Regions from separate parts of the Clostridium sp. HCS.1 genome, predicted to be linked through region 1. Evidence: riboswitches for the same ligand, from Rfam matches in the RefSeq annotation. Region 1 holds a riboswitch; each other region holds the start of a gene.
What was found. Region 1 has a riboswitch for thiamine pyrophosphate ahead of cytX (putative hydroxymethylpyrimidine transporter CytX). Riboswitches for the same ligand answer to the same signal wherever they lie in the genome.
Positions count from the first base shown of each region.

Region 1 (11,308 bases):
AAATCTTTTGATGCCTCTTCTATTCCATAAACTCCAGTAGTATTTTGAGCTGTTAAGGCTGTTATAACGCTCATTCCATACATTTTATGAATTGTTATTGTTTTTAAGTCTGCTTGTATTCCTGCTCCTCCACTACAATCTGAACCTGCTATAGTTAAAACCTTTTTCAAAATCCATCCCTCCATTAGTATTTTTCATTAGAACTATATAATTAATCTAAAATTACCTCTTTTGTAATTTTTATAAATTCTTTAGTTCCTTCTTTTATATTTTCTTTAGCAAATATAGCTGATACAACTGCAACTCCATCTATTTTGCTACCCTTTAGTTCTCTTATATTTTCTTCACTTATTCCACCAATAGCTACTACTGGAATACTTACACTTTCACAAATATTCTTAAGTTCTTCTATACTTACATAATCAGCATCTAATTTTGTTGATGTAGTAAAAATTGATCCAACGCCTAAATAATCTGCACCCATCTTTTCAGCTATTAAAGCCTCTTCTTTATTTTTAGCTGATACGCCTAATATCTTATCTTGTCCTATAATCTTTCTTACTGTTTCTGCATTTAAATCACTTTGTCCAACATGAACTCCATCAGCATTACATTTAATTGCTATATCAACATTGTCATTTACTATAAAAGGTACATTGTATTTTTTACAAAGCATATTAATATTTATAGCTTCTTCTAAAAAATCTTTTTCTTCTAAATTTTTTTCTCTTAATTGGAGTATTGTAACTCCACCCTTTAAAGCTTCTTCCACATCATGTTCTAGTGTTCTATTTGAAAGCCAAGCTCTATCTGTCACTGCATAAAGTAATAATTGAGATTTATTTAATTTCAAATTTAGCACCTCCTTCTAAATCTTCTTCTGTTAATTTATAAACTTCATCAATAAGATAATTTCTATAAGAAGAATTACCCGAATTATTTTTCTTCAATATTTCATAAGCATTTTCTCCTGCAATACCCATAGTACATAAAGCTGCTACTGTTGCTTCTAAATAGTTATCATCATTTGCTGCTACAAAGGCAGATATCAGGGTAGTTAACATGCAGCCACTTCCTGTAATTTTAGACATCATTTTATGACCATTTCTAATTACATAAGCCGTATTTTCGTTACAAACTATATCTATAGCTCCTGATATTGCTATTATAGATTTTGTTTTTTTAGAAAAGTCTTTTGCAAAACTTATAACACCATCTATATTTTCATCTGTTACAACATCTGAAATATTAGCATCTACGCCCTTTGTCCTTCCACTACCTAAGGCTAATGCTTTTATTTCTGATATATTCCCTCTGATAACTGCAAATTTCACTTCTTCAAGTAATCTTTTGGCTGTACTATTCCTTAAATTAGAAGCCCCTACACCTACTGGATCAAAGGTTACAGGATGTGAAAGTACATTTGCTTTCTTCCCTGCAAGAATCATTGATTCTATTACATTCTTATTTAAAGTTCCTATATTTATATTAAGTCCATTACATATTGACGTTATTTCTTCTACTTCTTCCTTTTCGTCTGCCATAATTGGTGATGCTCCACAAGCAATTAAAATATTTGCACAATCATTGACTGTTACATAATTAGTTATGCAATGTATAAGTGGATTTTTTTCTTTAATATTTTTTAACATTTTACTTAACATTATTAATTCCCCCTTTAACCTTTCCAATAAATGTTGTTATTAAAATTATAATAATCATAACTGGTATTGTATTTCCAATAGGTGTATCAATCTTCATAAAGAAACGATAGATAATAAATCCTATAATCCATAAAATTAAATTAGTAAAGTCGAAATCTTTATTTATGCTATTTTTATTTAATATAAAATTATCTGCAATTTGTATGGCTATCATTGGTGCAAATACTGACCCTATAAGATATAAGAAATTTTCATATTGAGTAATTGGGGTAAATATAGCAAGAAGCATTCCAATAATACAAACTACTATAGATGTCCACTTTTCCTTAAACTCTTTGGAAATACTGTTTAAACTAACTCCTGCAGAATAAACATCTAAGAATGTTGTAGTAACTGTAGAGAAAATTATTATTATAAGTGCTGCTACTCCAAGTCCTGCTGCTGCCATTATTTTAGATATATCTGATTCTCCTGTATAAATCGCAGCTCCCATTCCTATAATATACATCCATGAACTAGCTACAAAATAAACTATTGAACTAACTGCTATAGACTCTTTTGGCTTTTTAGCATCTTTAATATAATCTGATACTAAAGGTAACCAAGAAAGAGGCATTGCTATACTCAATTCTACCGCTCCTCCAAAACTTATATTCGCACTAAAGGTGCTTGTACTATTTTCTTTAAAAATAATAAAACTTAAAATTACTGTTAGTATAAAAAGCATAATCATAGCTACTGTATTTAGTTTGCTTAGTTTATTAATATCAATTATAACCCATAATATTATTAAAATTGATATTAGCACTGCCCATATTGAACTTCCACCAAAGCTGAATAAATTATTAGCTGCTATTGCTCCACTTATTATCATTACAGCTGTCCATCCAACTAATTGCAATGCATTAAGACTTGAAAATAATATAGATCCTTTTTTCCCAAAGGATATTTTAACGCTATCCATTGAACTAAGTCCTGTTTTAGCACCTATAAATCCAGAAAAATAGAAAAGAATACAACCAATTAAATGTCCTAGTAATATAGCAATTAATCCTTTTTTGAAGCCTAAAGGCGCAATAAGAGTTCCAGTTAATATTTCTGCAAGTGATACTGCTGCTCCAAACCAAATTAGACTTTGTCCAAATGTTGATATTTTAGATTTTTCCATAAATACATCTCCTTTTTATAATCATGTCAAAAAGGCTAGTAAATATAATTCCTTAAGTAACAAAAAAAGGAAATACCCTTTGGTATTTCCATCATATAAGCAAACTATATCACTTCCTACGTTGGCATTACCCAAATCAGGTGTAAGGGTCGAAGTTTGATTACTTCCTCTCAGCCTGCTACCACAAGCTCCCCCGATTATATCTAAATTGTGTTAATTATATCAAAGTATTTATTTTTTGTAAATAGTATACTTTAATTACCTTATTCTTAATAACTTATTTTTTTAAGACATAGAATGAATAATCATTAATTCTATAGCAAATAATATTTTTGAATAACTAAAAATTACTATAAAAGGAGAGAATTAATATGTCATTAATAGGTAAACAAGTAGAACCATTCAAAGCTGATGCTTATCAAAATGGAAAATTTTTAGAAATAACTGAAGAAAGTTTTAAAGGTAACTGGAGTGTAATTTGCTTCTACCCTGCTGATTTTACTTTTGTTTGTCCTACTGAACTTGAAGATTTACAAGATCAATATGCAACTCTTAAATCTCTTGGAGCTGAAGTTTATTCTGTTTCAACAGATACTCACTTTACTCACAAGGCATGGCATGATACATCTGAAGCAATTGGTAAAATTGAATATATTATGATTGGAGATCCATCTCATACACTTTCATGGAACTTTGATGTTCTTATTGAAGAATCTGGTCTTGCTGATAGAGGTACCTTTATTATAGATCCAGATGGAACTATTCAATGTATTGAAATTAATGCTGGTAATATTGGTCGTGATGCTAGCTCTTTAGTAGATAAAATAAAAGCTGCTCAATATGTAAGAAATAATCCAAAGGAAGTTTGTCCTGCAAAATGGAAAGAAGGATCTAAAACATTAACACCTGGTCTTGATCTTGTTGGCAAAATTTAATAGGTACTTATTATGTTAGATAATAATATTAAAGAGCAACTATCAACATACCTTAATATGTTAGAAAATGATATTCTCATAAAAAAGAATCTAGGTACTGACAAATATTCTTTAGAGGTAGCGGAACTTATTGATGAAATTTCTTCTATGTCTTCTAAAATTCATGTAGAAAATGCTACTTTAAAAAGAACTCCTAGCTTTAGTGTTAATTCTATGAATGAAGATACTGGTGTAATTTTTGCAGGTGTTCCCTTAGGCCATGAGTTTTCTTCTTTGGTTTTAGCATTATTACAAGTAAGTGGAAGACCTCCTAAGGTAGATGAAAGTATAATAAATAGAATAAAATCCATTGATAGAGATTTAAATTTTGAAACCTATATAAGCTTAAGCTGCCATAATTGTCCTGATGTTGTTCAGGCATTAAATCTTATGAGTATTTTAAACCCCAAAATTACTCATAGAATGATAGATGGTGAAAGCTTTAAAGAAGAAATTGAATCTAGAGATATTATGGCTGTTCCAACTATCTTCTTAAATGGTGAACATTTTGATAGTGGCAGAATAAGCCTAGAAGAAATTTTACTAAAGCTTGGTGAAAAGAAGGATAGTTCTTCTCTTAATGATAAAGGAATCTTTGATGTTTTAGTTATTGGTGGAGGCCCTTCTGGCTCTAGTGCAGCTATATATTCTGCAAGAAAAGGCTTAAAAACTGGAATAGTAGTTGAACGTTTTGGCGGTCAAGTTATGGATACAATGGCTATTGAAAATTTTATTAGTGTTCCATATACAGAAGGTCCAAAACTATCTAGGAACTTAGAAGAACATGTTAAAAACTATAATATTGATATTATTATTTCTGAAAGTGCAAAATCAATAAATAAAAATAATGATTATATAGAGGTAACTTTAGAAAGTAATGCTACTCTTAAAAGTAAAACTCTTATAATTTCAACAGGAGCAAAGTGGAGAGAACTTGGTGTACCTGGTGAAAAGGAATTTAAAAATAAAGGTGTAGCTTATTGTCCTCACTGCGATGGTCCAATTTATAAAGGAAAGGATATAGCTGTTGTTGGTGGTGGTAATTCTGGTATTGAAGCTGCTATTGACCTTGCTAATATTGTAAAGCATGTAACTGTATTAGAGTTTTTACCTGAATTAAAGGCAGATGCTGTTTTACAAGAAAAGCTAAATTCTTTATCTAATGTCACTGTACTAAAAAATGTTCAAGTAAAAGAAATTACAGGAACTAATAAGGTAAATGGTCTAGTTTATGTTGATAGAAACACAAATGAAGAAAAGAGCATAGCCTTAGAAGGAATCTTTGTACAAATTGGCTTAGTACCAAATACAAAGTGGCTTAATAATACTTTAGAAATGAATAAGATAGGAGAAATAATTGTAGATAAAAAATGTTCTACAAGTTTAGATGGTGTTTTTGCTGCTGGAGATTGTACTGATAGCCCTTATAAGCAAATTATCATTGCTATGGGTTCTGGTGCAACAGCTTCATTAAGTGCTTTTGACTATCTTATTCGTAATAGACAAAACAGATAAATTTTTAAATATAAAAATGCAATCTAAAAGTTATATATAATTATTTAACTTTTAGATTGCATATCTTTTTTAATTTACTTAGTTTAAATATAATGAATCTGTATTAAATTCTTTATCTATCATTTTAGTTTTATACATGAAATCAGCTACATTTTGTAATGCTGTACGGTCAGCTTCTGTTATTTCAATATTAAAGTCATATTGCTTAAACATTTCTTCTACTGCTGCCTTTTCTAAACCAAGGTCCTTAGCAACCATATCCATTGTTTCATCATGATTTTCATTTATAAAATCAAGAACCTTATATTGAGCCTTAATAAATAATTCTATTTCTTCTTTATGTTCATTATAAAAGTCTTCTCTAACAGCAACTACATTTACTCCATCAGTTAAGCCTTTTCCATCAGTAATTAAGTTATATCCTTGTTCCTTTGATTTATATGCATTAGCACCAGCAACTAATGCTGCATCAATGCTTCCAGCATCTAAAGCTGCTTTTGCATCTGGAATAGACATATTTACATAATTCACATCTTCAATAGTCATTCCTGCTTTTTCAAGATATGATACTAATAATTGGTGTAAAGTAGTTCCCATAGGTCCTGCTACTGTTTTACCCTTTAAATCTTCTGGTGTTTTAATATTTGCATCCTTTGAATATATAGTATAAGCTTCTGGAGATCTACCATATATATCTAATACCTTTATATCTGCACCATTTGCTGCTGCTAAAACTGCTGAAGTTCCTCCAAGAGCATATAATATATCAACATCACCTGATGCTAATGCTTGAGTTTGATCTGCTCCAGATGTTATTTCTGCATATTTGACAGTTATATCCTTGCCATTATTCTTAAATTCTTCTTCTATAATATTTTTATTTTTTTGTACTATGCTTGGTACATTTAAAGGTGATGTTACGTGAGTTATTGTTAATTCACTTAAATCTGATTTTTCAGCATCTCCTTTTTGTGAACATCCTACCATAGATGTCATAATTACAGTACCTGCTATAATTGATGTGAGTACCTTGTTTCTTAATTTCATTTTTCTTTCCTCCAAATTATGTATTTTATCTATTCAACCTTTAAGTCATTCATTATCTTTTTTTTAATATTTAGATATTTATCACTTAATAGGTCTCGTTCTTTATTTTTTTCATCCATTTCATATTGAGATTTAACTTTTCCTTTTTCTAAAACTACTATTTTATCTCCAAGAACTAATGCTTCATCTATGCTATGGGTTACAAATAAAATTGGGCAATTTCTCTTATTATGTATTTTTATTAATTCTTTTTGCATTTGTTCTCTTGTAAAATAATCTAATGCAGAAAATGGCTCGTCCATCATTATAAAATCTGGTTCATAGGCAAAGGCTCTAGCAATAGATACTCTTTGCTTCATTCCACCTGATAATTGATTTGGATATGCACTATTAAATTTTTCAAGACCTACAGTTTCTATAATATCGTTAATTTTTTCTTCATTTATATTTTTCTTCTCTATACCAAAGGTAATGTTCTTTTTCACATTTAACCAGGGCATTAATCTATCTTCTTGAAATATATAGGCCTTTCTATTAATATCAGTTTCCTTTATTTCCCCTTCATCAGGTTTCATTAATCCAGCAACAAGTCTTAGTAAAGTAGTTTTACCACATCCACTTCGCCCTAAAATCACTGTAATTTTATTTTCATGTATATCTAAATTAATACCATCTAAAACTTTTATCTCTTCTTTTTCAACAGTATAAACCTTACTTACATTTACTAACTTAATCCCAACCATTATTATATGATCCTTTCAATAATTTACTAATGACAAAGGCAAATAGTCTATCTGTCATGTAACCAACTAATCCTATTACTAAAATCCCCACTATAACTTTATCTGTTCTAGACATTTGTTGAGCAAATAAAATCATATGTCCAAGTCCTGTAGAGGCAGCTATCATTTCAGCACTTATTATAGCTCTCCAACTATATCCAAGTCCTATTCTCATACCAACTAATATATCTGACATGGCATATGGAATTCTTATTTTAAAAAAGCTTTTAATCCTTGAATATCCATAAACTTGTCCAACTTCAATAAGCTTGATATCACAACTTATAAAGCCTTTAACTGTATTTAAATATATAGGGAAAAATGATGTTAACACTATAATTGCTATCTTAGTAGTTTCTCCTATACCAAACCATAAAATTAATAGTGGTATTAAACTTAACGGTGGAATATTTTTTAAGAATTGAACAATAGTCTCGTAGTAATCAGTAGATTTAGGAAGTATAATCCTAAGCATTGCTAATATAAATGCGGATATTGTTGCTATGAAGAATCCTTTTATTACTCTTATAAAACTTATGTATATATCTATAAATATTTCTCCAGATAGAGTCATTTTATATAAACTATCAAGTACCTTAGCTGGTGATGGTAGTATATAAGAACTTACTAAATTAAGCTCCGTTACAATTATCCATATTAAAAGTAATGTTATAATTGAAATCCATGTCTTTATAATTCTTTTTTTATTCACTTATTAACACTCCGTCTCCATTATTACATCCATTTTGCAGTAATTTTTGCATCCATTCATATCTTTTGTTAAGTTATGTCAAATTTTATTAAATGTTATAGGTTTTTATCAGCATAATTTACCAATTTCAAAACAAGTATACTACAATTGATATTGAATATCAATATTAATTATTCACGAAAAAGTATGTTTTAAATTTTTAATACAAATATATATTTTTATTTAAACTTTTTTTTAATAAAAATAAGATAAATATTATATTTATTGTGACATCCTTCACTAAAGTCAAACTTATATAATATTTATCTTCTTCTATAATTAAATAAGTTTTAATTTTGATAATTTATATCTTGAGTATTTAAGTATTTAAATATTTTTAGTTCTTTTCCTTCTAACTTTTCTTTTTTCATATCTATAGCATTTATTCTATTGTTATCATAATTTTTATAATAGTAAATACAGTTTTCTTGATCCATACAAGAAGAATATAATGTTAAATCTTCTAAGCCATCTTGAGTTATAACTCCACCTTTAACCATCTTAACATAATCAAGCATATGAAAAAATTGAGTAACTGCATTTATATCATTATTAATTTCTGGCATATTAGCTCTAATATAAGAACTTCTTACAAATCTTGAAACTGATGCAAAATCTCCTGGGATTCCTAATGTTCCAGCGCCTACTCCTAAAGGATATAATTCTTGCCTACTCCAAGTAGTATCTTTGGGATTATTTGGAGTAATAAACATATATTCATTTAAATTGGTTAAATGCCAATCAAAAGTAGGGTTATTAGTCATTACTCCTACAGTATTATCATAAAAAGCAAATTTCTCCTTTGTTTTTTCAACAACTATAGACTTACCACTTCTATCACTAATCATCCAATGAAGAGTTGGACACGGTGTCTTTTCATTAATTGGAATATCTACTAATTCTATATGTTCAATACCCTTTTTTACTTCCTCTACAGTATCATGATTAGATAATACCCACTGAATAAAATCATAGGGAGGAATATTAACCTTCCCTTTGCTTACTTCTTTTTCAAAATATGCATAGCCTTGAAAATTTAAACCTGCAGCAGCTAATCCATTTTCATTTATAGCATCAGCTAATGTAGGGTGATTATCAATAACAGTTCCCATACCAAGTATTGCACGATTATTTACTATTGTATTACCTGTAACTATATCTCTAAATTCAAAAAACCTTGGAATCATAATAACTGATTGATTAAAAGTATAGGCTAAATCCATATTGCGCCCAAAGTAGTAATTACCTTCCTTTGAGCTTATACTTAATGCTGTACACATAAATCCACCTCACATTTAAATTAGATACTCCTATTATGTCTTTAATTAATTATCCTATACTTATAATGATATATAAAAACCTCACCAAATAACCTAGTTATTATTTACAAAGTTATTGGTGAAGCTTGTATAGTTTGTTTTCTAAATTTATATGGCTTAAATATAAACAGTAATTTTCTCCTCATATATCTATCTTTATCTGCCATTAACATTTCAATTTGCAATGTTTCCTTTGTAATAACTTTTCTTTTCACAATGACAATATTCCATCTTAATTTATTTTAAAAGTTCTCTCTTCTTAAAAGAAGACATCATAAATCTTTTAGCTGATTTTATATTTGTAAGCCAAACTATATGAGCATCCTGCTTCTTATTACTAAGAATTTTAGGAACTAAAAATTCAGCTACTGTTTCTGGTTTATCTCCAAGAGTATTAAAAACCTTTCTAAATTCATCATCTTCTAAAACTGATGAAGGCTCACCAGTAGGAGATTTTGTAATAAAATCTGTAAGCATCATTCCAGGTGATAGCCTGCCTACCTTAATATTAGAATTCTTTAATTCTTTAGCTAACCCCTTAGTAAAATAAGTAAGTGCACGTTTGGAAGTAGCATATAAAATTGTTTGCTCAATAATAACATCATTTGAGCCTAAGCCTTCCATATTCCATATTTGACCATGTCCTTGCTTAATCATATTCTCCACAGCAATTTTACACCCATACATAACACCTTTAATATTTGTATTTACAACTGCTTCAATATAATCATCAGGTGTATCCCAAAAAGATTCACGAGGACAGTTTTGCCCTGCATTATTAATCCATATATCTACACTTCCCCATTTATCAGATGATTTTGTCCATAAATTTCTAAGGTCTTCTTTCTTTGTAACATTGCAGGGAATATAAATATATTTATTATTAAATTCCTTAAGTTTTTCCTTTGTACTATTAAATGATTCAGGTTTTGAACCAGAAATAGTTACATTACATCCAATCTTTAAAAATTTTTTAGCCATTTCAAAGCCTAATCCACGAGTACTTCCTGTTATTACTACATTTTTCATTTTAAAACCCCTTCACCCTTTTAATTGGTTATACTTATAAATATTACCTATAATACCTAATAATACACCTTATTTTCTTCAATTACTTGTAGAATATTTTTATTTGTAGTAACTACTCTTGGTATTTTAATTTGATTTTTTGAAATTCCTTTTTCAAATAAAAATTCTTTTACTTTATTAAAGGTTCCCTCTTCTACTATTATTATCTTAGGCATAGCTAGACCATTTTTATTTCTAAATCTATTATAGGCTAAATTGCAATTTCTAAGCTCATTATCTAAGGTAATTTCCATATTTCTAACATCAGCTTTTGAAACCTTTCCTTTAACTTCAAAGTAAAATTTATATCTACCTGGGGTTATTAAATTATCTGTAACTGTAGTGTAATCTACTAAATTAATATTAAGCTTACTCTTTGTATTCTTAATAGAATTTGTTAAATGTTCTTCTGTGGTTTTTTCTGATACCATATTTAATACTTGATTTCTTCTATATAAAAATTCTATTTCTGGTGAGTTATTATAAAAGCCTACCACCTTAACTACATCTCCTAACCTATATCTATAAAGACCTGCATAGGTGGTAATAACTATTTCATAGCTTTCTCCTATTTCTAGTTCATGAGAAGAAAGAGTTCTAGGTTTCTTTTTATCAAATTCATTTATTGGTATAAATTCATAAAATACTGTATCTGGTATTATTACATATCTTATCTTAAGAACATACGGATTTATACCCATAGTTCCTTCTGATGCTGCATAACAAGGAGAATATATAGGAATATTTCCAGAATAGTAATCAACAATATCATTATAAATTGAAAAATTTGCTCCTGTAACAGAAGCAATATATTGAAGTCTTGGCCATATTCTTTTACAAATTCCATTAAAACCTTTTTTGAATTCCCTTTCTAATTCCTCTGCTCTAGCTGCATTGGGTAATAAATATTTATTTAAAGACTTTCTAGTTTCTTCATCAATATTCAATGTTTTGCTTAATCTTCCCTTTCGTATATCTTTTACTAACATATCAGAATACTTTTCCATAACTCTTAATAAA
Region 1 is NZ_CP170704.1:1,197,181-1,208,488, reverse strand. It holds gene thiD (bifunctional hydroxymethylpyrimidine kinase/phosphomethylpyrimidine kinase) at 1-170, opposite strand, end outside; gene thiE (thiamine phosphate synthase) at 212-862, opposite strand; gene thiM (hydroxyethylthiazole kinase) at 840-1,664, opposite strand; gene cytX (putative hydroxymethylpyrimidine transporter CytX) at 1,654-2,832, opposite strand; TPP riboswitch at 2,927-3,037, opposite strand; gene ahpC (alkyl hydroperoxide reductase subunit C) at 3,204-3,767, shown strand; gene ahpF (alkyl hydroperoxide reductase subunit F) at 3,780-5,321, shown strand; gene ACFYH6_RS05690 (ABC transporter substrate-binding protein) at 5,400-6,368, opposite strand; gene ACFYH6_RS05685 (ABC transporter ATP-binding protein) at 6,398-7,111, opposite strand; gene ACFYH6_RS05680 (ABC transporter permease) at 7,098-7,862, opposite strand; gene bsh (choloylglycine hydrolase) at 8,192-9,181, opposite strand; gene ACFYH6_RS05670 (hypothetical protein) at 9,286-9,435, opposite strand; gene ACFYH6_RS05665 (SDR family NAD(P)-dependent oxidoreductase) at 9,458-10,249, opposite strand; gene ACFYH6_RS05660 (GH3 auxin-responsive promoter family protein) at 10,306-11,308, opposite strand, start outside.

Region 2 (11,308 bases), 1.5 Mb from region 1:
AAAACTTTGCATATTAGAACCAATTAAAGATGTAATTTTCCCGAACATTAAAAGTGAAAAATTTTTGTCTTTTAAAAGTTTAAATTTCATTTTTCCCCCTTTTCACACTATAAAATGTGTATTAATTATAAATTTTATTAATCGTAACATTGTTTTATAAATCCCCAATAAAAAACCAATATACTTTTAATATGCTATTATTATATCGTAACATTGTTATATTGTAAATACAATTTAAAATTTTAATCATATAATGAAAAAAGGTGAATTCTATGGAATCCACCTTTAGTTAGTATAAGATAATTGCTTCTTTGCAATCTTCCAATTCTTAATTCTATAACTATGCTATTACTTGAACCTTTCTAACTTCCCCTAGCTTTTGTTCTACTAATTCTATAAGCTTAATCTTATCAGCTTCATTATTTACAACATCCATAGTATCCATGTCTATAATTAATACTTCAGATGCATTATAACAATTTTGAACCCAATTATCATAATCTTTCCATAAAAAATGATAATATTCTCTTAAGCTATCATCAATTTCAAATTCTCTTCCTCTTAATGCTATTCTATTTAAAACTGTTTCAAAAGATCCCTTTAAATAAACCATAACATCAGGTGCCTTCTTTGGTAATTCTTCTAATTCCTCTAACATATTATGTAAAAGGTCTTCATAAATTTTCATTTCTAGCTCATTTATTCTTCCAAGTTCCATATTTTTCTTAGCAAAATACCAATCTTCATATATAGATCTATCTAAAACATTATTATTGTTTACTAGTGCTTCCTTTATACTTTTAAATCTTGTATTTAAAAAATAAAGTTGTAATAAAAATGGATATCTTCTTTTTTGAATTTCTTCTTCACTTTCGCTATAGAATAAAGGCAATATAGGATTATCATCTACACTTTCATAAAATACATCTGAATTAAAATGATTTCCTAGAATTTCAGCAACAGAACTTTTACCAAGTCCAATCATACCTCCAACAACTATCAACATGCTTCACCTATCCTTTACTTTTTGTCTTTCTCTATATTACATAATAAAAAATTCACTTTCAAGTCTTGACTTTTATTATTTATACTAAATATGGTGTCATAATTTAAATTAACACTATATATTGTATAATTATATAAATATTATACCTTCCTTAATATAGGAATTTTCAAGTAATTAAAATATAATCTCTACATATATACAAAAGGAAAGGAATTTATAAAAGGTTATGAATAGTTTAATCCTTTATAAATTCCTTAAAAATAATTATATTTATAGTCTACATTAAATTTAATATTTCTTTCTTTATATTAATAAATTCTTCACTAGTAATAATTTTTTCATTTCTATCTTTAGGTAAGTTAACTTTAATTTCACTTTTTATTACAGCCGGTTTTTCAGATATAACATATATTTTGTCTGAAAGAAATATAGCCTCTTCTATATCATGAGTTATAAATAAAATTGTAGTATTCATTTTTTTAGTAAGATTTAAAAGCCAATTTTGCATCTTCCTTCTTGTAATAGAATCTAATGCTCCAAAGGGTTCATCTAAAAGCATAATGTCTTTAGATGTTAAATATGTTTTTAAGAAATTAGCTCTTTGCTTCATGCCACCTGATAATTGAGATGGATATTTATATTCAAACCCACTAAGTCCAAAGTCATTTATATGTTTCTTTACTTCTTCCCTAGAATCCTTCTTATTTTTACCTTTAAAAATAAGCGGAATACCTATATTATCTATTACCTTCTTCCAGGGAACCATCATATCCTTTTGATACATATAGCTTATATCACCATTTATATTAATCTCACCATTATCACTGCTAGTAATATTAGTTAATATATTAAATATAGTACTTTTCCCACTTCCTGAAGGTCCAAGTATTGAAATTAGCTCTCCTTCATTAACTTCAATATTAATATTCCTTAATATTTCCATGTTATCAAAGGATTTAGAAACATTTTTTATTAAAATCTTATTTTGATAAGAATTCATTTGTATAAGCCTCGCTTGCTTTCATTTCCTTATTAATTAATTTATTATCGTACAAGAATTTAGTATAGTTATCCCATACACTATCCTTCATTTCTCCCCAGATCTTAGTATCTTCCATATACTTATCAGCTAGATATTTTTGACTTTCTATTGCTAATTCTTCACTTATTTCAGGTACCTTGCTTACTAATAATTTAGCAGCTTCTTCTGGATTTGCTATTGCATCTTCATATCCTTTTGTAGTTGCTTCTATAAACTTTTTAGCTAAATCCTTCTTATTATTAACTGTATCCTCAGTTGTAGCAATAATAGGAGTATAATAATCTAAAGCTGGATCTAAATCTCTAACTGGAATATAATTAATATCAAAACCTCTAAGCTTTGCTTCAATATTTGTCCAAGCTTCAAAGGTCCATTCAAAGTCTAAATTGTTTTTAGTTGCTATAAAGAAATCTTCTGTACCTGCATCTACCATTTTTAATTTAGTAAAATCAGCTCCGTTTTTCTCCATAACAGCCTTTAATATTGCTTCTTCTGATGGACTTCCCCATCCACCGTAAACTTTATTTTCAAAATCTTTTACAGTTGCTATCCCCTTTTCTTTAGGTGATGCAAAGCCAGATGTATTATGCTGTATTATAGCTGCTATTGCCATAACTGGTAATGGAGTCTCTGATGTTCTAGCATAAGTTAAATCTTCTTGATAACTTACTGCAAAATCTCCTTTACCTGCTGCTAATAGTTGAAGAGATGATCCTTCTGATGGTTGTATTATTTCAACATCTAAACCTAAATCTTTATAATATCCCTTTTCCTGTGCTACATAAAACCCAGTATGATTAGTATTAGGTGTCCAATCCAATATTAATGTAACCTTTTGTAAATCTAAATCTTTACTAGTTTCTTTATTATTACTACATCCTGTAAATAAAGTTAATGCTGCTACTGACGCTAAAACTACTGATAATAATTTCTTTTTTATCACTATTTCCACCTCCAATTAATTTTTTCTTTCTGTACTGTTTTTTTCATTATTCCAAGGAGTAAAAACTTTTTCCATAATTGAAACTAAAGCAAATATAGCCATACTTATAATAACTATAATAACAATTGCTGCAAACATCTTATCTAAGGCATAAGCACTTCTTGCTCTAGTCATATATACACCTAGTCCCTTATCTCCTCCTAGCCATTCACCAATTACAGCCCCCATAATACTATAAGTTGCTGCAATTCTCATTCCTGAGAAGAAATTTATCATTCCATAAGGAAGTTTTAAATGCATAAATATATTAAGTTTAGATGCTCCCATTAATTTAAAGTGATTTATTAAATCTTTATCTACACCTTCTAATCCATCCACTATACTTATTACTATTGGGAAAAAGCACACAATTACAACAACAATTATTTTTGGTAAATATCCAAAACCAAACCATATAATAAAAAGTGGTGCCAAAGCAATGGTTGGTATAGTTTGTGATATTACTAAAACTGGATAAAGTGCTTTCTTTATAAGTGGTAACATATCCATAATTACAGCTAATATTATAGCTAGCACAATAGCAATTAAAAAACCTACAAAGCCTTCATATAATGTCGCTAATATATGTGGTATCATAATTTTAAAGTCACTAACTAAAACCTTAATTACATCTGTAGGTGTTGGCATTATATATTTTTCTATACCACCTGCTCTAACAACAACTTCCCATAAACTTAATAAAATTATAATAAATATTATAGGTGCAAGTTTATTTCCTATATTTTTCGATTTTTTCATCCATAGTCACGCCTTCTTTTTTATAGTCTATTTTAACCATAGAACATACTCTTGATGCACCTTCTTCTGTACATATATCTTGAGCCTTCTTCACTATCTCTAGTAAGTCATCTAGTTCTCCCTCCATTGTAGTTTCCATTGCTCCAACTTCGTACTTCACTCCAGTAGAAGCAATATATTCAATAACTTTGTCCACCACAGGATAAATTCTTTCTTCAGTTACTGAAGGTATCACTTGAAGGCTTACATTACATAGTTCCATAAAATTCCCTCCTTTTTTTTCTATAATTAACTTAAATAATTTATCTTAAATCTGATAAAGTATATGGTTAAAAGAAAAAACAGCATCCTAATATAAGAATGCTGCTCAATAGCTTAATTTGTAATTGAAACAATACTAATCTCCCTACGTTGGCATTATCCAAATCAGGTTTATGGGTCAAAATGGTCACAACTTTATCTCAGACAGTTCCCTGCCCCCCCAGTTAAATTATTAAGTTTATATATCCATTTTATTCATTTTGGTTATTAATGTCAAGGTAATTAATAATAATTATTATTTAGCTATTATCTAGTAGTTATTATTACTCTATTTTCCTTGATCCATATATAACAACTAATGATGGTATTTGAATAAACAATTAATTTTTCATACTCTTAACTCATTATTTAATAACTTTTTTAGATTCTCTTCAACAATAATCAATAACTCTTCCATTTTAATCTCTTTAAAATTAGCTACTTTTCCATAAACTTTTATTATTTCACTTGGATATCCATAATCTCCGTTAACCCATTCCAATGCAGTTGGACCATCAGTTTCTAAAAGTAATTTATCCATTGGTATTTTACTCAATACTTCATAAGTTTTTTCTGAATATCCCATATCTACACTAATAGTAAAATAACATCCAAGCTTAATAAGCTTTTCTAAAGTGCTCATACCACCACTATACCAGTGGATTATCGCTTTATTATAATTATATTTTTTAAGAGCCTCATATATTTCTTTTTCTGCATCTTTAGTGTGAAGACTTATAACTTTATTTCTCTTTATGCTTTCTTCAAGTATAAAATTAAACACTCTTCTTTGTGTCTCAAAGGTACTTTTGTCTTCTACCCAAAGATAGTCTAAACCTATTTCACCTATCATTTCACTTTCCTCAATATAGGGAATAAGGGCCTGAAAATCTCCTCTATACTCTGCAGCCTTCCAAGGATGTATCCCAAAGCAAGGTTTAATAAATTCACTTTTCTTACTGTATTCTTTATTTTTAATATAGCTTTCTATATTCATACTATTTGCTAAAACTAATATTTTATTTTTATTTATATCTTCAATAGCCTTATCTATATTATTTTCAAAAAAATCTAAATGTGTATGACAATCTATATACATGTATCCTCCTTAATAAAAAAACAAACCTTTAGATAAGTATTTCTGCTATATATTTATTTTTATATTCTTATATATAATTTTTTATATCTTTAATAATTTATATATTATATATATTATATCATTTATATTTATTTAATTAGAATACTTCAATTTAATTGGAGAAACAGTGGCAATTCATTTATTATAAAAGTACTTTAGCAAATTCTATATTATCAAATTCCTTTTCTTTTATATATTCTAATGAATCAATTAAATAGCTTTTATGATGTTCTATAGTTTTAGAGAAAGATTGAATAAATTCAACTATACTTTCTTTAGATTCCTGTTTATTATATAGATATTTTCCAACCAAATAAAATCTAATAAATGAATATCTTGTTAAAAGCATAATATATCCATCAAATATTGATTTAGATTCAGAAAATGGGAAAATATTATTATATATGAAATTCACTAAATAATTTTCAAAAATATAGCTATTATTAATAAAATTTTCATTATAATCTTCAAATGCTTTTATGTATAATCCTGAATGTTCACTTATTTCAATATTTTCATCAAACTTTAATCCAGCTATAATTTCCCTTGTATATTCTTTAAAAGAAACGCTATCCACATTTTTAGATACATTTAAAAACTCTAACATTTTTTTGAAAAAATCAATTTGAATAAGACAATTTAATTTATTTTTTTCATAGCAATCCTTACCTAAATTTATATCATAGTTTTTAATAAATTTAGATACATTACCATAATTATATTTAAGTTCATCCTCTAATTTATTTATAAAATCACCTAATATATAAAGCCTTTCACTTAAATTTAATTTTCTATTTTGTATTATTCTAATACTAAGGTCTCTAATTTCTTTGAAATACTTTATTGGTGACTTATTATATTTTTTAGATTTAGTATCAATCTCACTTGATACTATATGTTTTCCTAAGTTTTCTTCACTTTCTTTAAATTTGATTCCTTCTTCCTTTAATAAAAGAATTCTTGCCGCTTCAGGGCAGGCTACATCAAGGGACATTTCATAATATCCATCTATTTTATTAATTATTCTAGGAAAAGATGTACAAACATTTGAAAGATATTCTTCGCCAATCTTAGAATAAATAATGCAATAATTTTCTTCATCCAAAAAAGGACACCTTTTATCACCCTTTAATTTTATTTTTCCATAATCAATGTCATAGCTTGTACAATAATCATTATTATGAACATTTTTTTGAAACATTCTTTTCATTTCTTTGTCTTGAATTCTATAATATTGTTTGAAGGTAATCTTATCTATATCTATATCCCAACCAACACAACAGCTATCTTTGCAGTTTCCACCTATACACTTAAATTCTTTAAAATATTCTGGGTATCTCATTTTATATTTTTCTCTCATAGTATAACTTCCTTTTCAAATTAATTACTTAAACTTTCCTATTAAATACTTATTTTACTACAGTATTTTAAATTTGTCAGATATACCTTTTCTTCTATGTATAATAATAAAACCAATAGCCTATATGTACCCTTCTAGGAATAGTGAGAAATCGAATTTCAATACAATATCCTCATACTGCTATTCCTAAACTTTAGTATATAAAAAGCAATATATTATCACTATTCTTTAAAGATATCCTTTTTATTAATATAAAGTTCAAAAAAAGACCTTCTAATAAGTTAATAAACTCAATTAGAAAGCCTTTTATATTTAAAAAATTTTATTATTCTTATTATCTTTATATTTTTAAAACAATTTTAAGCTGCAACTTCTATATCTTCTGATTTTGAATTTTTACTTTTTATAAATAAAGCTAAGCAAAATGCTGCAAAAGCAATTCCTGCAGGATATGCAATTGTACTACTAAGCTTAAATCCTTCAGGTGCCATTAAAATATAAGTTAAACTTACTGCAGACATAAATGTTGCTGGTACTGCAGCTACCCAAGAATTCTTTTTATTTTTATAAAGATAAACTGCTCCTGCCCACAATGCAAACATAGCTAATGTTTGATTACTCCATGAGAAGTACCTCCAAATCATTTGCACATCCATTTGAGTTAATATTGCTCCAACACCTAATAATGGAACTGTAAGTAATAATCTCTTTGAAATACTCTTTTGTTCTATATTAAACCAATCTGATATAACAAGTCTTGCACTTCTAAAGGCTGTATCTCCTGATGATATAGGGCAAGCAATAACACCTATCATTGCTAATACTGCTCCTGCCCCTCCAAGTAATTTATGAGTAATCTCGTAAACAACAGGTCCTTGTCCACCTAATTCTTTAATTGCATTTTGTAATCCCCCTGTTGAACCATAGAAAGCACAACCTGCAGCTGCCCATATAAGAGCTATAACCCCTTCTGCAACCATTGCTCCGTAAAATATTTTTCTACCTTCTTTTTCTGTTTTCATACAACGTGCCATTAATGGTGATTGTGTTGCATGGAATCCAGAAATTGCTCCACAAGCAACTGATACGAACATCATAGGCCATATAGGTGTTTTAGATGGATGAAGATTAGCTAAGGTTATTTCTGGGATTGCATATCCTTTAAATATAATTCCACCAATTACTCCTAATGCCATAAATATTAAACTAAATCCAAATACAGGGTAAATCTTTCCAATAACCTTATCAATAGGTAAAAATGTTGAAAGGAAATAATAAATAAGTATTACAACTAACCAAAAAGTAAAATTTAGTGTTTTTGGTGTAAGCATAGCTAAAAGTGCTGCTGGTCCAGTTGTAAAGCTAACTCCTACAAGTACAAGTAATACTATTGAAAATATACGCATAACTTGTTTCATAAAAGGTCCTAAATATATTCCAACAATCTCGCCAATTGTAGTACCTTTATGACGCATTGATATCATTCCTGATAAATAATCATGAACAGCTCCTGCAAATATTGTACCAAAGGTAATCCATAAAAATACTGATGGGCCCCATAATGCCCCTGCTATAGCTCCATAAATAGGTCCAAGACCTGCTATATTCAATAGTTGAACAAGAAATATTCTCCATGTAGGCATTACTACATAGTCACTTCCATCTGCCAAAGTAACTGCAGGTGTTTCTCTATCATCTGGCCCAAAGTTTTTTTCAATGTACTTACCATAAATAGCATACCCACCAATTAAAATTGCTAAACAAATAAAAAAAGATACCATTAAAAATTCCACCTCTCAAATATAATTCTTGCAACTAATTATCCTTAAAAGATAAAATATTTTTCATCTTTTAAAGTATTATTTACACATTAATTTTATCACGACGCTTAATGTAAACGTTTATTTAAGGTGTGAATTGCTATTTTTAATGTACAAAATGTATATTTTAATGTTTCAAATGCAAAATCCTTTTTAGCTCCTTAATTTTATTTCTACTTACAGGTAAAAAAGCATCCTTAACTCTATTAACTTTTATACAATAAGTATTATTAAACCAAGGATGAATTTCTGATATATACTTAAGATTAATTAAAAAGCTTTTATGAATTCTAAAAAAGCCTTTATCAGCTAATCTTTCTTCAAAATAGTTCAATGTATTACTATCTTTATATATTTCATTTTTAGTGTGAACTATACACTCTCTATTTTCAGATTCAATATAAATAATATCTTCAATATCAATCATAATAAACTTTTTATCTAAATATAAAGGAATTTTAGTAAATAATTCTTCTATATTCTTCTTATTATTTTCAGATTTTTTATTATTATATCTCTCTAACATCTGTTTAACTTTTGCTTCTGAGAAAGGTTTCAAAAGATAATACATTGCTTCTACTTCAAAAGCTTTATCAGCATAATTATTATAAGCTGTTGCAAATACAATTTCAGTACAAGGTAAAACTTTTCTAACCATTTTAGCCAAGGTAGTTCCACTTATATCACCTAAATTAATATCAATGCAAAATAAATCGTAACTTTCATTTGATATAGCCTCTAAAACTTCTTCTCCATTAGAAAATTCAGAAATCACTACATTAGGAATAATTTCTTTTATTAAGAAAATCAACTCACTCCTTGCAGGTTTTTCATCATCAATTATTGCAACCTTCATGATTTACATCCCCTTTTCCCCTCATTGGAATATATATATTTATTTTAGTTCCTTCATTTGATGTCGCTATATCTAAGCCATAATTCCTTCCGTAAAGATAACATAGTCTTCTATGAACATTTATTAATCCTATATTCCCTTCATATGTTGTCTTTTCATTTAAGCCTTTGATAATCTCTATAGGAATACCAAATCCATTATCTATAACAGATATTTTTAAATTACTGTTGTCTTCTTTGATAATTATATTAACTATCCCTTGTTTTCTTTTCATTGCTCCATGAATAACAGCATTTTCAACTATAGGTTGTAAAATTAAACAAGGTACTTTACATTTTAAATTATCTTGCATTTGAATATCTATACTTAATCGATCTTCAAATCTAGCTTTTTCTAACTGCAAATAAGCTTTTACATAATCCATTTCCTCATTTATATCTACTAATCCCTCTTTATTTTGAATAGCATTTCTAAAGTAAGTTGCTAAATCAATTAACAATTCTCTTGCCTTGCCAGGTTTTTCTCTACAAAAAGCACTAATTGTATTAAGAGAATTAAATATAAAATGTGGGTTTATTTGTGATTGTAATGCATGAAATTCTGCTTTTTGCATAAGCTCTCTTTGTTTCTCTGCTTCTAATAATTCATATTTAGTAGATAAAAATGAACTAAGCCCTTCTGCAAATTTTATTTCTGGATCTAGGGAAAGCTTATATTTATCAGTAAATATAATAAAGCATCCAAACACTTGTCCATTTTTTATTAAAGGCGCTCCAATAGCCACTGCATTATCTAATACTTTACAAAAAGCATCACCTTCTTTGCTTTCCTCTTCTAGACATACTGCTTTTTCTTTTAGTACCTTTTTTGCTATTTCAGGTAAATCACTTTTATTATCTATTGAAAATTTTCCTTTAGTATAAATTACTTTTTCAGCATCTGTAAAAACTAAACCTAGTTTTTTTGAAAATTTTAAAATAATTTTTCCTATTTCTTCGCAACTTTTTTCATTATATTCTCCTTTTTCAATAACAGGCAAACATAGTTTTGTTATATCAAAGGCTAAACTCATTTTCTGCCCTAGTTCGTACTCTTGCTCTATAAATATATGCTTAAAGACACCAATAAATAAAACTAATCCAAAAGAATTAATAAATACCATAGGAAATGCAATGCTTTTAACTAATTCTAAGGCCATGTCAAAGGGTTTTGAAATTATAAGTATTACTATCATTTGAAGAACTTCAGCCATAAAAGTTATTAAATATAAATTAATTTCCCTATATTTTTGTCTTTTAATATAACTTGAAAAAAATACAGCTATTATTCCTTCTAATATTGTTGATATACAACATGCTAATGCAGTAAATCCATTAATATCAATAGTATATCTATGTATACCAGCTATTATTGCTGTTCCTATTCCAACTATTGGTCCCCCTATAAATCCTCCTGCCATAACTCCAATTACTCTTGTATTAGCTAAAGCTCCCTTTACTCCATATCCCATATAAGTTGATAAAATACTTATTGTACTAAAAATTATAATCATAACTAACTGATCTTTTACGGTATGTTTTTCACTTACAAGATATACTTTTATTTTATTAAATCTAGCTAAAATCTGGGCAATTACTACAAGAAGCCCAATACTTAAAATAATACTCCTAATAATTTCTATATTCATTTTATCCTCTCCAAAACTTATATACTTATCCCACATATTAAATATTAATGTATTTTGAAAACATTTTCAATTGATTATTTATATATTCAAATAGACTGTAAAAGTTAATTATTAAATTAGAATTAATAAAAGGTACCTAACCCTTAGATTACTCTTAAGGTTAAGTACCTCTATATTAATTTAATACTGCTTCACTAATTTTCTCTTTTTTATTCTTATAATTAGTTAAAATAAGTATAAACTTGTCTATTAAAACCCCAGTTATAAAAACTGCTAATAATGAATATATTCCTTTTTCTAACCCAAATACAATTCCACCACAAATAGTAACTACTATATCTACAAATAATAATGAAAT
Region 2 is NZ_CP170704.1:2,700,043-2,711,350, forward strand. It holds gene ACFYH6_RS12835 (MFS transporter) at 1-90, opposite strand, end outside; gene ACFYH6_RS12840 (deoxynucleoside kinase) at 341-1,006, opposite strand; gene ACFYH6_RS12845 (ABC transporter ATP-binding protein) at 1,284-2,006, opposite strand; gene ACFYH6_RS12850 (ABC transporter substrate-binding protein) at 1,987-2,991, opposite strand; gene ACFYH6_RS12855 (ABC transporter permease) at 3,007-3,789, opposite strand; gene ACFYH6_RS12860 (MTH1187 family thiamine-binding protein) at 3,761-4,051, opposite strand; TPP riboswitch at 4,176-4,283, opposite strand; gene ACFYH6_RS12865 (TatD family hydrolase) at 4,439-5,188, opposite strand; gene fliB (flagellin lysine-N-methylase) at 5,370-6,587, opposite strand; gene ACFYH6_RS12875 (carbon starvation protein A) at 6,947-8,368, opposite strand; gene ACFYH6_RS12880 (LytTR family DNA-binding domain-containing protein) at 8,535-9,263, opposite strand; gene ACFYH6_RS12885 (LytS/YhcK type 5TM receptor domain-containing protein) at 9,244-10,950, opposite strand; gene ACFYH6_RS12890 (YitT family protein) at 11,126-11,308, opposite strand, start outside.
Region 2: linked by a shared signal. The riboswitch ahead of ACFYH6_RS12860 (MTH1187 family thiamine-binding protein) and the one ahead of cytX (putative hydroxymethylpyrimidine transporter CytX) in region 1 are both predicted to bind thiamine pyrophosphate.

Region 3 (11,308 bases), 630 kb from region 1:
GTTTTGTAATAGGTTTAACTAGTGGGTTTTCTGTTCTAGTATCTCAAAGATTCGGGGCAAATGATGTAGAAGGAGTTAAAAAGTCCTTTGCAAGTTCTTTAATTTTATCAGGAATTATGACTATAATAGTTACTGCTTTAAGCATGTTTTTTGCAAAGCCATTATTAGAACTTATGAATACTCCTGAAAACATTATTAAGGATGCTTTGAACTATATTATTATTATTTTTGCTGGAAACATAGCAATCATTTTTTATAATATGCTTTCAAGTATTTTAAGAGCTTTAGGTGATAGTAGAACTCCATTATATTTTTTAATTATAGCTTCAATATTAAATATTATATTAGATATTGTATTTATCGTTAATTTTAACATGGATGTTGCTGGAGCTGCTTATGCTACAATTATCTCTCAATCTATATCTGCTATACTTTGTTCTATACACATAGTAAATAAAGTTCCTATATTAAAATTAAAAAAACGCCACTTAAAATTCAGAAAAGATTATGCTAAAAAGCAATTAAGAATCGGTGTTCCTATGGCATTACAATTTTCTATAACTGCTGCTGGAGCTATGGTTCTACAAGGAGCTCTTAATAACTTTGGTTCAAAAATTATAGCTTCTTATACTGCTGCTTCAAAGGTTCAACAATTAGTTATGCAGCCTGCTGTTACCTTTGGTGTTGCAATGGCTACTTATTCTGGTCAAAACTTAGGGGCAGGTAGAATTGATCGTATAAAAGAAGGTGTTAAAAAATCTGCCATAATTAGTATAATAGTTAGTATAATTTCAACAATTATAGTAGTTTTATTTGGTGGAACCTTTACTAAGATGTTTATGAGTGGAAATGATATGGAAGTTATATCTTATGCTAAACAATATTTAAATACTGTTTCAATTTTTTACATACCACTAGGACTTATATTTATATATAGAAATACATTACAAGGTGTTGGAGAAAGTTTTGTACCTATGATGGCTGGATTTGCTGAAATGATAGCTAGGACGGTGGTAGCCTTTACTCTACCATTATTACTTGATTTTACTGGAATAGCTCTTGCTGATCCTGCTGCATGGTTTGCAGCTTGCATTCCTCTTATGATAACTTATTATAAAAGGATAAATATAATAATGAAAGAAAAGCAAATTCCATTAGAACAGTAATATAAATTATAATTTTAGAAACTCCCACAGGGAGTTTCTACCTAAGTTCTACATTCTTAATTTTTAATTCTTCATTTCATATAACATTTCTATATGAGGAATATCATCCTCTAAATAAATATCTGAAACTTCTATAAATCCTAGGCTTTTATAAAAATCCTTAATATAACATTGTGCTGAAATTCTAATAGGATTATTGCCATAGGTTTCTTCAATATAATTTATAGCCATTTCCATAGACTTTCTTCCTAATTGTTTTCTTCTGTATTCTTTCTTAACTGCCACTCTTCCTATAGAAAATTCATCATAGGATACTCCTTTATTAAGTATTCTTAAGGTTGCAATAACTTCCCCATTTTCAATGCAAAATAAATGGGTTGCTTTGATATCCTTTTTATCACAATCTTGATATATACATTCCTACTCTACAACAAAGACTTCACTTCTTAACTGAAGAATTTTATATAGTTCTTCTGTAGATAACTCATTAAAGTTTTTTATTTTCCAATGCATTTTATAATCACTCTTTTCCTATGTAGTTGTAGCTAAATTATACCATATAAATTAATACTCTTATTTAAATAAATCTTATTAATTACTTTACTAACATACTAAAATTAATAGCATATAATAAATAAAATCAATATTTATAGGTGGGTGCTATGAATTACCTCTTAGAAGTACAAGAACTTAAATTATTAGGTTCAGGTGCTGAAGGTGCAGTTTATTTAACTCCTGAAGGTTATGCTTTAAAAGTCTTTAAAGATATTAAAAACGCTAAAAAGGAAGATGAAATACTTAAGCAAACTATTGATAGTAGGTTTTTCCCTAATTCTATTGTAAGGTTTTCTAATATTTTAATTAGAGAATATGTTGGAGGAGTAACACTTAAAGAATATATTTCTAAACATGGATTACCATATAATTTATCTAAAGAAATAATAGACTTAATAGAAGACTTAAAGAAGCTTAATTTTAAAAGAATTAACTTTAGAAATGCTCATATATTTGTAAACTCCAATGGGAAAATCCAAGTTATTGATCCAAGGAAACCCTACTCTAAAGTTACTCCTTATCCTAAGGACATAATAAAAATACTAGTTAAATATCATTTGTTTGATATATTTTTAAAGGATGTATTAAAATATAACCCATCCCTTCTACCTTATTGGACTTTAGCCTATGATTATCTTGCAGAACCACGAGTAAAAAGAATTCATAGATATGGATAAAAAAGTGAGGCTGTTACTACAGCCTCATCTAAAATCAATATTATATACTACTGATTTTTTAATAATATTCCATAAAGACTTTCACTTATATTAATTTCTTCTACAAAATCAAATCCTATTTCCTTACTTAGATTTATTAATTCTTCACTCTCTATTCTTATATCTACAGGTGGCCCAAATGAAGTTTCTTTCTTATAAAATTCAACTATATATGCTTTACCTGAATCCTTTAAAATCCTTTTTGCTTCTTTTAAAGTACATTCCATATCATTAACTTCATGTAAAACTGTTATCATTAAAGCTAAGTCTACAGTATTACTTTCTATAGGAAGTCTATCTCCTTCTATCTTTATTGGAATTAAAGATTCTAATGATAGTTCATTTTTTTTAGAGTTTAAATAATCTACCATATCTTGTGAAATATCTATTGCATAGATTTTATTTTTACTAATATTTGAAGCTTGGATAGAAAACAATCCAGTACCTGCACCGATATCGCATAAGGTCATTCCATCAGTAAATCCTAATTTTTCTAAGGTTTCCTTAGGTTTTAATTGATTTACTCTATTTGTACTTTCTAATTTAGATTTCATTTTTTCTACAAATATACTCATATTATTCTTCCTTTCTAATATAAATTATGTTACTTTATATTATACTTCAAAATATATATTAGTCCATCCTAATATTACGTTATATAGTAGTATTATATTCTTTGTGCATTTATTATTGACTTTATAAACCATATTATATAAAATTTAGTTATAACATAATAATTAAGTGCTAGGGGTGCCTTTGTGCTGAGAAATGATTTTTCATTAACCCTCTTTAACCTGATCTGGATAATACCAGCGTAGGAAAGCCGTCAGAGATTTATTAGTAATATTTTTAGTATTACTAATATTGTACCTCCTAGCATTTAAATAAGGAGGTTTTTTTTATGAACAATTTTTTTAATACATTAAAGGAAGGCTTTAATGAAATTTATAATAGTCCTTTATCTTTAGCTACTCTTATTGGAGTTATTCTTATAATTTTAGCTCTTATAAGATTTAAGAAGATAAAATTAGACACTAAAGTAATAACAAGAATAGGTATAGCTTTAGCATTAGCTACAATACTTCATCTTGTTAAATTAGTTGATTTACCTAATGGCGCTGGAAGCATTAATCTTGGTAGCATGGTTCCAATTCTTATAATATCCTTCATGTATGGTCCTGAAATAGGAATGCTTACAGGTTTCTTATTTGGAGTAATTTACTTAATTATAAGTCCTTATATATTACATCCAATACAAGTATTATTTGATTATCCCCTTCCTTTTATGGCTGTTGGACTATCTGGATTTTTTAAGAATAAGAAATTATTAGGTACAACTTTGGGAATGTTTATAAGATTTATATTTCACTTTATCTCTGGTGTATTATTCTTTGGAGAATTTGCTCCAAAAGGTTGGTCTCCAGTACTTTATTCCTTTATTGTAAACGGATCTGTAGTACTTGGAAACTTATTAGTGATTTTAATTATTATTTCTCTGTTACCTATTTCTAAAATAATCTTAATGAATAATAGTTACAGTTAAAGCTTAGCTATATAAAATAATTAGAAATAATATATTTATGGCTTTACTTTATGAATATATTTAAATTAAAAAGGCAGAAAATTTAATTAAATTTTCTGCCTTTTATTTAAATAAATATGATTTTTATTATGAATACATTATTAAAATAGAATAAGAGTTTAAAGTTGGAATTTCATTTCTTTTTACCCTCATTATTACTTCATCATTTATTATTTCATTTATAGCTAGAATATTCCATTCTTCACTTATAGTGTTTGTGATAAATTTATTAATATCATAATTATCATAGGTAGTAGCATTAAATATTACAATTATTTCTTTTGCGCCGCCTGTAGCATTTTCATCTTTATAATGCCATTTTATTACTCCAACCCTTTCATCACCATTTAAAAAGCTAATATCAATTTTATTAATATCTTCTCTTTTATCGAATCTAAAGGCTTTAAATTTCTTTCTTATTCTTATTAGCATCTTTACAAAGTTAAACACCTCATAATATTTAACTTTATCAACCCAGTATATAGCATTTATATTGTCAGGACTTTTATAGCTATTATGATCACCATTTTTACTTCTTAATAATTCTGCTCCACCTTGAATAAATGGAATACCTTGAGATAATAAAATTATAGAAAGTGCTAAAACATTTCTTCTTACTAAGTGATTATCAAAGATATCATCTTCTTTTATTATTCTGTATTCATTAGGTTTAATATTTTGATTTAGACTTTTTTCTATTTGATCCCAAAGGGTATAATTATCATGAGCATCTACATAATTAATGCTTTCTACTGGATTTAAGGAAATAGTATTAATAGATCCCTTTAATCCTTCTATTATGCTCCAAGCAGTAGGTCCATCATGTTGCTTTCCGTTAACAAATCCATTAGATGGAGAATTATTCCCTCTGATGTAATCTCTAAAAGTATCGTTAAACACCGAAAATTCTTGACCTCTTTGCATTCCTTTACTTATACCATTTGAAAGTGGTGAATCTCCACCCTTCCATGGTTCACCATAAATTAAAATATTATCATTAACTTCATTTGAAAGCTTTACTATTTCTTTCATAGTATCCACATCTATTAATCCCATAAGGTCAAATCTAAATCCATCAATATTATAATCATTAATCCAATGCTTTATAGAATCAACTATATATTTTCTTACCATAGGTTTTTCAGTAGCAAGTTCATTACCGCAGCCAGATCCATTTGTATATCTACCTCTATAATTAGATCTAAAATAATATCCTGGTACTAACTTATCTAAATTGGAGGTATCCTGCATATGATTATATACAACATCCATAACTATTCTAATATTATTTTTATGAAGGGTATTTATCATACTTCTAAGTTCTACTATTCTTGAAATAGGAGAATAAGCATCGCTAGAATAACTTCCATCAGGAGCATTATAATTTATAGGATCATATCCCCAACTTCTATTTTCTTTTTTACGACTTCTTCTTTCATCTACAGAACCAAAATCAAAAATAGGTAAAATATGCAGATGGGTAATTCCTAAATCCTTTAAGTGATCTATTCCAGTTTTTACGGCAATATTTCTATTGGTATCTATTAATGATGTTCCTTCTTTGGCTAATCCTAAATACTTACCTCTTAAAGCTTTATTTATACCACTATCCTCACTTATAGTAAAATCTCTTATATGCAATTCATAAATTATACTATCTTCTTTCCTTAAAAGTTCTGGTCTTTTATCTAGTAACCATGCTTCTGGCATAGTAGTACTTTTATTTAAATCTATTAAACATCCCTTTTTTCCATTAACTCCTACAGCATTAGCATATGGATCTATTGCATAATTCACTTTTTTACATTCATAACCATTTATATCTAAATCCCTAAAAGTAGTTTTATACATATAGAACTTACCTTCATTGCCTTCTCTATTTAACTCACAGGTATAAGTTCCACTTATAGGTTCATAAATCATTTCATATTTACTTTTTTCTACTGTATCATACCATTTATCATAAAGGCATAACTCAGTTTTCTCTGAAGTAGGAGCCCATACCCTTAGTTTTATTTTATCTTCATAAAAGGTTACACCCATATCATTTTCTTCATAATAAAAATTATCTAAATATCCTCTCATAGTTACCTTACAGGATATAAAGGTGTTACTTGCCCTGACTTCTATTAAGTCTCTTGGAGAAATTTCTAAATTTAAATTGATAAATTCTACTTTCTTAAATACTTTATCAACTTTATACTGAATATTCTCCTGCTTAACTCCATTTATATAAATATAAAATTCTGTTATATCCATAGGTACTTTAGATAAAAAAGCTACAATACTTTTACTATCATCCATTATTGCAACTTCTATTCTTGGTTTAATATAATCTACTAATTCATTTAAATCTGTTATTAATCTATTTTCACCATAAACAATATAACAGTTCTTAACTTTACTTGGAATTTCAAAAGTTATTGTTTGCTCTGACCAATCATTTCCCCATGCTCTTCTTCTTGCAATTACATTTTTCTCTTTTACAAAAGCACATCTTCCAAAGTCACTTTTATCATTTAATTGAACATCATAAGCAAGTCCCTCATTTGAGAAGGTCCAAAGATCCCATATATATCCATCACCAAAATAATCTCCATCATTTTTAATAAAGTGTACTAATGTATCTTTTCTTTTTTCAAAAATTACAGGAAAGTTTCTAGATATTTTAACTCCTGAAACTATATCAATAAAGCTAACCTCTATATATTTTAAATCATTATTAAGCTCTTTAATTTGTATTACATTACCCTTTAATAAAACTTCATTATCTTCACAATTAACTTCCCATTCAACATCTTTAATTTCCTCTATTCCATAGATGGATTCTTTCAATGCAACTAATTGTATCTCTTCCTCTAAATAGAATTCATTACAAGATGCCTTTATATACATTTTAGTTTTATAATTCATATTCTCTATACAATTATTCATCATTTCAACTCCAAAACCATTATATTATATTTTACTCTTTATAAAAATTATTGTTTCAATATACTTAATCTTAATATTGTATATTTCTAATCTTCTCTCTTATTATTTATATTTGCAAATATATAAATGAAGTCCTCCTTTGACTTTATACTAAGCTGCTATTTAAGCTAACGACTTTTATATAAGAAAATCATTGGCTTTTTTATTTTAAGGAGTATTAAAATGTTAAATAACTTTAGCACTTATTATTCTACTTAGAATTATAACTAGATTTACTTTTGAAAATATTTGTAAACCTACTCTTCTTATTTATATTTTATCATAATTTTATTTACTTAATTGTTATAAGTGTGATTAGTACCTATGTTAAATTCTTTAATAATACCTATATAACGAACTATATAAATATTTTTAGGCATGTTTTTATCCTTAATAAATATTAATTTATTAAGGATAGTAAAAATATTATTACTTTTTCATATGTCACTAAACCTATATACAATAGCTATAGTAAAATTTAGTTATAAATAAATTTAAATTATAGTTAATTTATAATTATTTTATCAATATTAATAAATATTATATTATTTTTTAATTTTAAATTACTATTCCTTTTATAAACCCTTTTATATATTCTAATGTTATAATTTTTATATTTATAAAATATTGTACTAAAATTACAATATATCCATATTTAATCAAATAAGGATATTTCACATAAACTCTCCGAATAATATGCAAACTTTTATAATCTTAGTATATCACATAGAATATTTTACTTCATCATAATTTTTTAATAATATCTATAAATATATTATAACTTATGTTTAATATTCATTTAATTTTCAGAAAATTGTATTACAATTTTATAACATATATTGAAACAATAGATCTTCTAAGTTAAAATTCACATAAATTGCTAAATAAATAATAGCAATTAAATAATAATAATTTTTAGGAGGTCTTTTTATGAAAAAAATTTTTTAACAATATTTTTAGTAACTACTCTTGCTATCCAACCAATAGCTTGGAATAGTGCTTCTGCATCTGTTAGTAAATTCAAATTTCAAAAACTAAATTCCACCCTGGATTTAGACAGAAAAATATCTATTGAAGATACAGACTTAACAGACGAATCTTATGCAGATTTAACTTCAGAAAAAGTTATTGCAGTCATAGAAGCTCTACCTGAAGTGGATGATATAACCTTGAAAGACGAAAAGGCAGTAGTTAAAGCGAGAAAATTAGTTATGATCTTTAATGATGATTCCGCTATAACTAATTTAAATAAACTTGTTGATGCTGAAAATAAAATAGCTCAATTAAAAGAAGATACAACTGATAAAGCACAAAAAAATAAAGAATTAGCTGCTATTAAAGCAATAGACAATCTTCCAGAAATTGATGCATTAACTTTGGAAGATGAAAAAGCTGTTATAAAGGCTAGAAAACTAGTTTCAATAGCTAACAATGATGCTGCTATAACTAATTTAAATAAACTTATTGAAGCAGAAAATAGAATAACTCAATTAAAAGAAGATACAACTGATAAAGCACAAAAAAATAAAGAATTAGCTGCTATTAATTCAATAGAAGCTCTTCCTGCAATTGATTCATTAACTCTAGAACATGAAAAAGCTGTTATTAAATCTAGAGAATTAGTTTCAATAGCTAATAATGATGCTGCTATAACTAATTTAAATAAATTAATAGCTGCTGAAGGAAAAATTACAGAACTTAAAGCAAATAAGGATGCAATAAGAGATGATAAAGACAATTGTAATGATAGAAGTGAAAAGCCTAAAGGCCCAGAAAATAATAGAAAGCCTAATAATAACAGAAATAATAGCAGAGGTGAAAATAGAAATAATGGCAGAGGTGGAGATAAAGGACATAGAAATATGGGACAATCTGCTAATAGAGGAGGAAGAAGATAACCCCCTTTGTTAAAAACATAAATAAAATCCTTATTTTACAGTAATATTTTAAGATATAACTAAGTGTTGTTCATATTTTGAACTTCCCTTAGTTATATTTTTTGTAACTATATAAACTTTAAATTATATAATATATTTTAATTTATTATATAATTTCTTTATAAATTTAATTAAATATTCGTTTATTTTTAGAAAAATTATTTCATTATTATAAAATTATATTGAAATGTTCTTTCTTTTAGGCTACAATAATATTAAATTGTTGTGGTAAACATTTACAATTTAAAATTATTACTTATGGAGGGATATTTAATGAAGAAAAAAGCTTTAACTTTATTTCTATTAGCTAGCTTATCAACCCAATTTATTAACTTAAAAATTACTAATGCTATGGTTAATGAATCACCACTTTATAACTTTAAATCTTATGACTTTAATTCAATGGAAGTTATTTATGATGAAACTACCCCTATCTATTTAAATAGTAATAAAACAGAACAAATAACCATTCCAAATGAATATAAGCATAAAAAAGAAGATTTTAGGACTGCATGGCTATCAACAGTAGTAAATATTGATATTAATCCTGTTACTCAGGATCCTAATTTATCTGCTGAAGAAGAATTTAAATTACAATTAAATTCTATATTGGACAAGTTCCAAGAACTAAATTTTAATGCTGTAACCTTCCAAGTAAGTCCAATGCTTGATGCTTGGTATCCATCTGAAGTAGCTCCTTGGTCTCAATATCTTCATAGTGGAGGCTCTGATTACACTTATCAAGGAAAGGATCCAGGTTTTAATGGTTTTGATCCACTAGAATGGTTAATTTCAGAAACTCATAATAGAGGTATGGAATTCCACGCATGGTTTAATCCTTATAGAGTTACTAACAACCCTTTAGATGAGAGAACTGTTGAAGAAAAATTAAATGATCTTGATGCAAATAATTTTGCACGCAAAAACCCTCATTTAGTTTATACTTTTCAAAATAAATTATTTTTAGATCCAGGTGAACCAGAAGTAATTAATTATGCAGTAGCTAGAGTATCTGAAGTGGCAAATAAATATGATGTTGATGCTATTCATTTTGATGATTATTTCTATCCTTATAAATACAGTGCAAATGGACAAGATGTTTTCTTTTATAAACAAGATTTAGATAAAGAAACATATGAAAAATATGCTACAGGATATGGAGAATATAATTATGAAAATGCTGCTAAGTGGAGAGAAGATAATGTAACTAACTTAGTAAGAGCAGTTAGTAATGCAGTAACTAATATAAATAATGAAAGTAATAAATCTATACAATTTGGAATATCTCCTTTTGGTATATGGGGCCACTTCTCTGACTATCCTGAAGGATCAGTAACTCCAGTTGGATCAACATCTAGTCTTAGAGATCAATTTGCTGATACAAGGAAATGGGTAAAAGATGGTTTAGTTGATTACTTAACTCCTCAAATTTATTGGGCTTTTAATACTTCTGCAGCACCTTATGGAGAGTTAGTTAAGTGGTGGAATGACCAATTCCAAGATGTTACTAATTCTCATTTATATATTGGGCATCCAAATTATAAGTATATAGATGCCTCTTGGGATAATAATTTTAAAAACCCATATGAAATAGCAAATCAATTAAAATATAATCAAAAATTTGAAAATGTTAAAGGTAGTGCATATTTCTCCTTTGATAAATTATTAGACAAAACTGTTCAAACACCTGGAGATAAATTTGATGTATTAAATCATTCAAATACTATTCTTAAAAATCAATATTTGAATGTTCCTGCTAACACTCCTGGAAAACCATGGCTTGATAAGGTTGAAACTGTTCCTGTTTCAAATCCTTCTTATATAATAGATGGAAATGCCATTAAATTAAGTTGGACTGATACAAATACAGATAGTAAATTCTATGCTATTTATAGACAAGAAGGAAGCTTAAATGAAGTTGATATTACTAATCCTGAAAATTTAATAGCCCGTTTTGGAACTGATTTAGGAACAGAATTTATAGATACTAATGTTGACTCTACTAAGGTTTATACTTATGCTGTAACAGTAATAGATAAAGCATCTGTTGAAAATAACCCTACTTTATTCAATAAAGAAGATTTAGATTTAAAAATAGAAGCTAATAATATTATTGAAGCTATAAATAAATTACCTAAAGCTTATGAATTATCTTTAAATGATGAAAAACTAATAATAGATTTAAGAAATTTAGTTACTCTTTTCAATAATGATTCATATATAACTAATTTAGATAAGCTGATAGAAGCTGAAAATAAACTACTAGAATTAAAGGAAACTCAAAGAATTAAAGAAAAAGCTGCTATAGATGCTATAGCTAAATTACCTGATGTAAAGAAAATCAAATTAAAAGATGAAGCCGCTGTTGTTAAAGCTAGA
Region 3 is NZ_CP170704.1:1,829,067-1,840,374, reverse strand. It holds gene ACFYH6_RS08760 (MATE family efflux transporter) at 1-1,166, shown strand, start outside; partial or broken gene ACFYH6_RS08755 (GNAT family N-acetyltransferase) at 1,230-1,679, opposite strand; gene ACFYH6_RS08750 (serine/threonine protein kinase) at 1,829-2,398, shown strand; gene ACFYH6_RS08745 (class I SAM-dependent methyltransferase) at 2,446-3,012, opposite strand; TPP riboswitch at 3,174-3,275, shown strand; gene thiT (energy-coupled thiamine transporter ThiT) at 3,339-3,980, shown strand; gene pulA (type I pullulanase) at 4,107-6,953, opposite strand; gene ACFYH6_RS08730 (hypothetical protein) at 8,162-8,890, shown strand; gene ACFYH6_RS08725 (glycoside hydrolase family 10 protein) at 9,203-11,308, shown strand, end outside.
Region 3: linked by a shared signal. The riboswitch ahead of thiT (energy-coupled thiamine transporter ThiT) and the one ahead of cytX (putative hydroxymethylpyrimidine transporter CytX) in region 1 are both predicted to bind thiamine pyrophosphate.